Regions from separate parts of the Kribbella sp. NPDC048837 genome, predicted to be linked through region 1. Evidence: riboswitches for the same ligand, from Rfam matches in the RefSeq annotation. Region 1 holds a riboswitch; the other holds the start of a gene.
What was found. Region 1 has a riboswitch for ZMP and ZTP ahead of ACZ6O0_RS02285 (bifunctional 5,10-methylenetetrahydrofolate dehydrogenase/5,10-methenyltetrahydrofolate cyclohydrolase). Riboswitches for the same ligand answer to the same signal wherever they lie in the genome.

Region 1 (4,217 bases):
GCGTTCCGCGCCGAGCTGCGCACCCCTGGCGCGATGACGGGGATCGACGCCGCCTACCTCGCCCTCGATCATGCAGGGCTTCTCTAGGTCGTAGGAGCTGTGATGACACCTGAGCCTCAGCAGACCACCCCGCGCGACGACGGCTTCGGCCTCGGCGACACCGTCGGGCTGATGTACGGCCCGACCACCGACGCGGACGCCGAGCGCGTCGTCCGCGAGACGCTCACGAAGGCCGGCGTACGGACCGTCTTCGAGGGACAGGCGGAGGTGACCGTCTGGCTCGGGGGGAGCGCCGACACGCTCGAGCAGCTCGGGGTCGCGCCCGCGGGTCTGCTGCCGGCCGAGGGGTACGTCGTCGCCGTCGGCGCCCAGCAGGTCGTGCTGGACGGGGTCGATGCCCGCGGCACCTTCTACGCCGCGCAGGCCTTCGCACAGCTTGTCCAGGGCAACCAGGTGGACGGCGTCGAGATCCGCGACTGGCCGACGATGCGGTACCGCGGCTCGATCGAGGGCTTCTACGGGACGCCGTGGTCGCACGCCGACCGGCTCGATCACCTGGACTACCTCGGCGCGCACCGGATGAACACCTACGAGTACGCCCCCAAGGACGACCCGTACCACCGCGAGCAGTGGCGCGACCCGTATCCGGCCGACAAGCTGGCCGAGCTAGGCGAGCTGATCGACCGCGCCGCCCGGAACAAGGTCGACTTCACCTTCGCGCTCTCGCCCGGCCTGTCGATCCGCTACACCGACGACGCCGACTTCCAGGCGCTGATCGCCAAGTTCGAGGCGCTGTACGCGCTCGGTGCGCGGGCGTTCAACGTGGCGCTGGACGACATCGAGTACGAGCAGTGGCACAGCCCCGAGGACGAGCAGAAGTTCGGCCCCGGCGGCGGTGGGGCCGGGCTGGCGCAGAGCGAGCTGCTGAACCGGATCCAGCGCGAGTGGGTCGAGACCAAGCCGGACCTCGCGCCCCTGCAGATGGTCCCGACCGAGTACTACAACGTCGACGAGACGCCGTACAAGCAGGCGCTGCGGGAGCAGATGGACAGTGCCGTGGTGGTGCACTGGACCGGTATCGGCGTCGTCCCGGAGACGATCACCAGTGCGCAGGCGGCCGAGGCGAAGGCCGTGTTCGGGCACGACATCCTGATCTGGGACAACTACCCGGTCAACGACTACGCGCACGGGCGGATCCCGCTGGCGGCGTACAGCGGCCGTGAGCCGGGCCTCGCCGACCAGGTCGTCGGCGTGATCTCGAACCCGATGAACCAGGCCGCGGCCAGCAAGCTCGCCCTCTACTCGTTCGCGGAGTTCGGCTGGAACCCCGCGACGTACGACGAGCAGGCGTCCTGGCATGCGGCGATCGCGGAACGCGCCGGGGGAGACGCCGCGACGATCGCGGCGCTGGAGGTCTTCGCCGACCTCACGACGTACGACGGGAAGCTGCACCTGGTGAACGCGCCGGTGCTGTCCGCGAAGACCGCCGCGTTCTGGCGGACCTGGGAGGCCGGGGACCTGGCCGGCGCGATCGCGGACCTCGAGCCGTACTGCGAGGCGATCGAGAACGCTCCGGCCCAGATCCGCGAGGGCGTGATCGACCCGGCCTTCGCCGACGAGGCGGACGCCTGGCTCGACGCGGCCTTCTACTGGGGGCAGGCGCTGCGCCAGGCCCTGCGCGTCCTCGAAGCCGGCGCCGAGGGCAACAGCTCGGATGTCGCCACCGGCCGGGACCAGATCAGCCACCTGGTCACGCAGGCCGAGGAGATTCGCGACATCCGGCTCCCGCACTCCACCACCCACCCGCGGATCGGCGACGGCGTTGCCGACGCTTTCATCAGCAGAGTGACCGACTCGGTATCCTGAGCGGTGGACCGCGACTGGCGTTGAGGTGGACGACCACCGGGGAACGGTCTGCCGGACATCCGGCCGCGCCGCGCGCCTGGGCAGCTGACCTGTAGTCGACGCCCGAAGGAGCGCGCCATGACCGCTGAACTGATGATCGGGACCGACCTCGCCGCCGAGATGGTGGCGCGGGCGGCCGAGCGAGCCCGCGTACTGCGGGAGCGGACCGGCGTGCAGCCGTGTCTGGCGACCGTACTGGTGGGCGACGACCCCGCGTCGGCGACGTACGTCCGGATGAAGCAGAACCGGTCGAAGAAGGCCGGGATCGCGTCGCGGAGCGTCGTCCTGCCCGCGGAGACGACCACCGAGGAACTGGTCGCCGAGATTCACAAGCTCTCGAACGACCCCGAGGTGCACGGAATCCTGCTCCAGCACCCGGTGCCGGCGCAGATCGACGAGCGGGCCGCGTTCGAGGCGATCGACCCGGCCAAGGACGTCGACGGCGTGACGATGCGGTCGTTCGCCGCGATGGCGTTCGGCGATCCCGGGTTCCGGTCCGCGACGCCCGGCGGGATCATCCGGCTGCTGGAGGCGTACGACGTACCGATCGCCGGGGCGCACGCGGTGGTGATCGGCCGCAGCCCGATCCTCGGCAAGCCCGTCGGGATGTTGCTGCTGGCATCGAACGCGACCGTCACCTACACGCACTCGCGGACCACGGACCTGCCGGACATCGTCCGGACCGCGGACATCGTGATCGCCGCGGTCGGGAAGCCGAACTTCGTCCGCGGTGACTGGCTCAAGCCGGGCGCGGTCGTCGTCGACGCCGGCTACAACGAGGGCAACGTCGGCGACGTCCACTTCGAGGAGGCGGTCCAGGTCGCCCGCCTGATCACGCCGGTCCCCGGCGGCGTCGGGCCGATGACGATCGCCCTGCTGCTGGAGCAGGCCGTCGACGCCGCCGAGGCGGCTGCCTCCTAGCTCATCGGTGGCAGCCACCGTCCTTGTCCGGGCGTGAGTGTGGCCGAGCCACGTCGTCGATGCCCTTGTAGGCGTACGGGTCGGTCCCGGCCACCATGACGATGTCGCGGAAGTCGTGGTTGGCGATGTGAACGCCGGGTGGCAGCGAGTGCCAGGGGAGCAGCGACTCCGCGCTCATGTAGTGGTTCGCCAGCGCCCGGCGGAACCCGTGCCGACCGCTGTTCGGCAGCGATCGGTGCAGCAGGTAGCCATTGAAGATCACCGCCGAGCCGGCCGGGACCTCGATGGCGACCGCCTGGTCGTCGGTGTACGGGAAGTCGTACGCCTCCGACGTACAGTCGAAGCGCGGGTCGTCCTGCTCGCGGTCGGGGTAGATGACGCCACGGTGGTGTGATCCGGGGAGCACCCACAGGCAGCCGTTCTCGACCGTCGCGTCGTCGAGTGCGATCCAGACCGCGGTCAGCGAGCGGTCGCGGGTCGGGATGAAGAACTCGTCCTGGTGCCAGGCCTGCCCCGGCTTCCCCTCGGACTTAATGAACAGCATCGACTGCATGGCCTTGACGTTCGGGCCGATGACCGCGGTCAGGGCCCGGACGATCCGCGGCGCGTGCAGCGCCTCGAGCGCGGCGTCCGACACCTTGTGCGGATAGTGGATGCACAGGAACTGCCGCAGTACGTCGTCGCCCGGGCCGATCCGCGGCCCGTCGGCGATCCGGCCGAGCTCCCCGCGGCAGAGTTGCTCGGCGGCGGCGTTCAGGGCGGCGACCTGCTCAGGCGGTACGGCGTGGTCCAGGACCGCGAAGCCGTTCCGCCGGAAGGACCCGACGAACTCGTCGGTGACCTCGGGGAAGCGCTGCACGGTGGCGTCGACGGGTCCGGTCGGGAGGGTCTGCATCAGGTGCTCCATCCGGGGAGGGGGGTTTCCGGATCCGTGGATCCGAGACGGCTGTCCACTCCTTGACTACTCTGCCCTAGGGTTGAGGTAGACGAACCAAGGAGGCGAGCACGTGGCGGTACGGGCGATCCGGGGTGCTACCCAGCTCGAGGTGGACGAGCGCGAGCATCTGCTCACGCGGTCCGCGGAGCTGGTGAAGGCGGTCCTGGAGGCGAACGATCTGGAGAGCGAGGATCTGATCAGCATCCTGTTCACCGTCACGCCGGACCTGCACTCGGAGTTCCCGGCCGTGGCGGGCCGGCAGATCGGGCTCACCGATGTACCGCTGATGTGCATGCAGGAGATCGACGTGCCGCACGCGCTGCCGCGGGTGGTCCGGCTGATGGTGCACACCGAGACCCCGCGGTCCCGCGAGAAGATCCAGCACGTCTACCTGCACGGCGCCGTCGCTCTCCGTCCAGACCTGACAGGCGCCCAGTGAGTGAGCTGCGCGGGC
Region 2 (4,217 bases), 220 kb from region 1:
CGCGCGGTGGCGACGGAGATCTCCAGCTCCTCGGCGACCTCGGCGGCAGTCACCCGGCCCCGGGCCTGCATGAGCAGCAGCACCGCCACCAATCGATCCGCTCGCACCCGTTGATCGTCGCAGACAAACCGCTCATCCGGTGCGCACTTTTGCCGCTGGTGCTTACGGTGCGGCGACCTCCTGGGGTGCGTCTTCGCCGACCAGGCCGTCGATCGACTCGCGGATCAGGTCGGCGTGGCCGGTGTGCCGCGCGTACTCCTCGATCATGTCGGCGAGGAGCCGGCGCAGGTTGGGTGAGCGGCCGTCCGGCCAGACCAGGCTGCCGGTCGTGTCGAGACCGCCGTTCGCGATGGCCTCCGCCACCGAGGCGCGCGAGCGGGCGACCATGTCGCGCCAGAGCTCCACCAGTTCTTGGGGGGAGTCGTCGGCGGCGGTGCGCCACTCCCAGTCGGGGTCGGAATCCCAGTCGATCTTGTTCCACGGCGCGCCCGGGTCCCGGCCGTGCAACCGGTGCGAGAACATGTCGGCCTCGACGAGGGCCAGGTGCTTCACGAGACCGCCCAGCGTCATCGTCGAGGGGCCGAGCCGGGTGTTCATCCCGGCCGCGTCCAGCCCGCCGGTCTTCCACGCGAACGTCCGGCGATTACGCTCCAGCACACCCAGCAGCGTCTCGACCTCGTCGCCCGCCGCCGGCAGCTCCATCACAGTGTTGTAGTCCATGGCCGGGACGCTACGCTCGGTTCCGGACAGTTCACTTCCGGAATGGTGAGGACCTGTGGCGTACGACGTGAGTCCGACGGCGCGGACGTTGATGGTGCTGGAACTGATCCAGAACAGCCCGGGCATCACGGCCGAGCACCTGGGGGAGAAGCTCGGGGTCTCCGAACGGGCGGCCCGGCGCTATGTCGCGATCCTGCGCGAGGCCGACATCCCGATCGAGTCGGTCCGCGGTCCGTACGGCGGCTACCGGGTCGGTCGCGGACTGCGGCTGGCCCCACTGATGTTCACCACCACCGAAGCGCTCGGCCTGGTGATGGCGGTGCTGGAAGGACCGCGCGGCGCGGCCGACCCGGTCGAGAACGCGCTCGGCAAGATCATCCGGGTCCTGCCCGAACACATCGCCCGCTCGACCGACGCCATCCGCCGGGTCAGCGCGCGCGGTCCCGATCCCGGCGTCCGCACGCCGGACCCGGAGATCACCGCGGCCCTGGTCTCCCAGAGCACCGCCGGCCGGCGCGTCATCCTTCAGTACCGTCGGCACCACGGCGAGGAATGGCCGATGGACGTCGACCCGTGGGCGGTCGTCGTCCGCCGGGGCCGTTGGTATCTGCTGTGCTGGTCGCACACGAAGAATTCCCGCCGCGTTCTGCGCGTCGACAGGATCGCCAAAGTCGAGCCGCAGGGCGAGGAATTCACCGCACCCGCCGACCTGGACCCACTGGCCGCCGTCGAGGAACATCTGGCGATGGGCTGGAAATACCCCATCGAGGTCATCGTCGACGCCCCGCGCGACGACGTGGCCCACTGGATCTCCCGCAGCATGGGCCGCCTGGAAGCCATCGACGACACCCACACCCGCCTCCTGGCCAGCACCGACGAGCCCTACTGGTACGCCGGCCAGCTCACCTCCCTCCCCGCCCCTTACCACATCCTCCGATCCGCGGAACTCAAAACCGCGGCCCGCAACATCGCCAACCGCTTGCTGGAGGCAAGTAACAGTGAATGAGATCGAGTTCGCCGCCGAGATCTGGTACTGGCGCGGGCCGGCGCCGTGGTATTTCATCACGGTGCCGGAGGAGGACTGTGCGTACCTCGAGGCGGAATCCAATGTCGTGACGTACGGGTGGGGGATGATCCTGGTGCAGGCGCAGATCGGGGACAGCGTGTGGGACAGGTCGATGTTCCCGAAGGACGGGCGGTACATCCTGCCGGTGAAGGTGGCGGTGCGGCGGGCCGAGGAGCTCGACGACGGCGACGTACCGACCGTGCGGTTGCGGCTGCGGAGCTGGAAGGTCTCCTGAAACTGTCGGCGAGTGGGACTAGCGTTCGTCACAGACCCGGGAAGAGGGAGGGAACGGCATGTCCACGCTGTCAGATCGGCCGAACACGGCACTTGTGGTGATCGACGTCCAGAACGGTGTCGTCAGCGAAGCCCACGAGCGCGACCAGGTGGTGTCCAACATCAGCACCCTGGTCGGCAAGGCCCGCGCCGGCGGTGTGCCGGTGGTCTGGGTCCAGCACTCCAGCGAGCACCTCGTGAAGGACAGCGACGAGTGGCAGCTGGTCCCCGAGCTCAAGCGCGACGAGGCGGAGCCGCTCGTGCACAAGACCTTCGCCGACTCCTTCGAGGACACCGACCTCGAGGACGTCCTCGCCGAGGCCGGGATCGGCCACCTCTTCGTCAGCGGCGCCCAGACCGACGAGTGCATCCGCTCCACCATCCACGGCGCCATGGTCCGGGGGTACGACGTCACCCTGGTCGGCGACGCCCACACCACCGAAGACCTCTCGGAGTACGGCGCGCCGACCCCGGACAAGGTCATCGCCCACACCAACCTCTACTGGGAGAACCACACGGCCCCGGGCCGCACCGCCGCCGTCCAGCCCACTGCCGAGGTCACGTTCTCTGGGTAGGGTGGTTCCACACGACTGGCGAGGGTGGGTCACCACCGGGGAGTGACGCGACGGGCATCGACCGCCTGGGTGCCGACGGCAACGACATCCCGGGAGACTCGTCATGCCACATCGTGTTCTGCACCTGTCCGACACCCACATCAGCCGCACCGGCCCGGACGAGGACGGCGTCGACGGTCTCGGCGCGCTCAAAGGACTGTTGTACGACGTACGCGGGGTGCCGGAGCTGGATCTGATCGTCGTCAGCGGGGACATCGCCGACGACGGGTCCGAAGAGGGATGCACTGCGGTGCGCTCGGCCGTGGGCGAGTTCGCCGCTGAGCGAGGTGTCCCGCACGTCTACTGCACCGGCAACCACGACCGTCGCGACGGCTTCACCGCCGCCCTCGGCTGGGGCCACCTCGGTCCGGACGGCTCACCCATCGGCCGCCAGGCCGACATCGCCGGTGCGATCGCCGCGGTGAGCGACGTCGACGGCCTCCGCGTCATCACGCTCGACAGCCTGGTCCCCGGAGAGACACACGGTGTGCTGGGCGACGACCAGCTGGACTGGCTGGCCGCCGAGCTGGCCACACCCGCGCCGGCCGGGTCGATCGTCGTACTCCACTACCCGCCGATCTCCGTCGACGCGATCCCGTATCTGAAGCCCGTGGTCCTGCAAGAGCCCGAGAAACTGGCACGCGTTCTCGCCGGGACCGACGTACAAGCGGTCCTGTGCGGCCACCTGCACCACCAACTGTCCGGCCGGCTCGCGGACAAGCCCGTCTGGGTGACTCCCGGCGTGATCACCCGCATCGACCTCACGGCCCCCAGTCACCTCGCCCGAGGCGTCCTCGGCGCCGGTGCAACCATCGTCGACCTCGGCGGCCCGTTCGCCCCGCTCTGCCACACCCTCCAAGCCCGCAACCCCGACGCCGGCACCGAGGTCTACGTCTACAACCCCCTCACCGGCGCGATCGAGCACTCCTGAAGTGCTTCAGCGCAGCGTCGCGGTCTCGGCGAGGATGGTGAGCAGGGCGGCGATCGCGGGTGGGTCGGGTGGTTCGCCGTACGTCGCGGCGTAGACGTGGCGGCGGGAGCCGGGGAGCTCGGTGGCGATGATGCCCTCGGCGTGGTGGGCACGGAGGGCGAGCCCGGGCATGGTCGTCACCCCGAGGCCGGCCGCGACGAGCGCCTGCATGACCACCATGTCGTCGGACGTGTAGCCGATCCGCGGCTCGTAGCCCTCGGCGGCGCACAGCGAAACCAGGTGACTGCGGCAACGATCGCATCCGGCGATCCAGGTCGCGTCGCGGAGCCCGGCCAACTCGACCGGCTGATCGGCGGACAGCAGGTAGAGCGGATCGTCGAGCAGATGATGCAGTCGTACGCCGGACGGCTCCGGCTCGGTCTCGTCGTACCGGAAGACGATCGCGACGTCGATCGTGCCGGTGCGGAGCAGTTCGAGCGCCTCCGGCGGATGCGCGTCGAGCAGGTTGATCTCGAGGCCCGGGTGCTTGTCGCCCAGGGCCGCCACCGCCCGCGGCACGAGTGACCCGATCGCCGACGAGAAGCCGGCCAGGCGGATCCGGCCGGCGCTCAAC

Region 2: another riboswitch for ZMP and ZTP. It lies ahead of ACZ6O0_RS01265 (metallophosphoesterase); the one in region 1 lies ahead of ACZ6O0_RS02285 (bifunctional 5,10-methylenetetrahydrofolate dehydrogenase/5,10-methenyltetrahydrofolate cyclohydrolase).

The regions. Positions count from the first base shown of each region.
Region 1 covers NZ_JBVJHF010000001.1:466,107-470,323, reverse strand. The annotation lists gene ACZ6O0_RS02295 (NUDIX hydrolase) at 1-87, shown strand, start outside; gene ACZ6O0_RS02290 (beta-N-acetylhexosaminidase family protein) at 103-1,866, shown strand; ZMP/ZTP riboswitch at 1,867-1,955, shown strand; gene ACZ6O0_RS02285 (bifunctional 5,10-methylenetetrahydrofolate dehydrogenase/5,10-methenyltetrahydrofolate cyclohydrolase) at 1,984-2,826, shown strand; gene ACZ6O0_RS02280 (phytanoyl-CoA dioxygenase family protein) at 2,828-3,721, opposite strand; gene aroH (chorismate mutase) at 3,834-4,202, shown strand; gene ACZ6O0_RS02270 (prephenate dehydrogenase) at 4,199-4,217, shown strand, end outside.
Region 2 covers NZ_JBVJHF010000001.1:248,362-252,578, forward strand. The annotation lists gene ACZ6O0_RS01240 (helix-turn-helix transcriptional regulator) at 1-107, opposite strand, end outside; gene ACZ6O0_RS01245 (DinB family protein) at 163-720, opposite strand; gene ACZ6O0_RS01250 (helix-turn-helix transcriptional regulator) at 776-1,726, shown strand; gene ACZ6O0_RS01255 (DUF1905 domain-containing protein) at 1,719-2,021, shown strand; gene ACZ6O0_RS01260 (cysteine hydrolase family protein) at 2,080-2,634, shown strand; ZMP/ZTP riboswitch at 2,636-2,712, shown strand; gene ACZ6O0_RS01265 (metallophosphoesterase) at 2,738-3,604, shown strand; gene ACZ6O0_RS01270 (LysR family transcriptional regulator) at 3,611-4,217, opposite strand, start outside.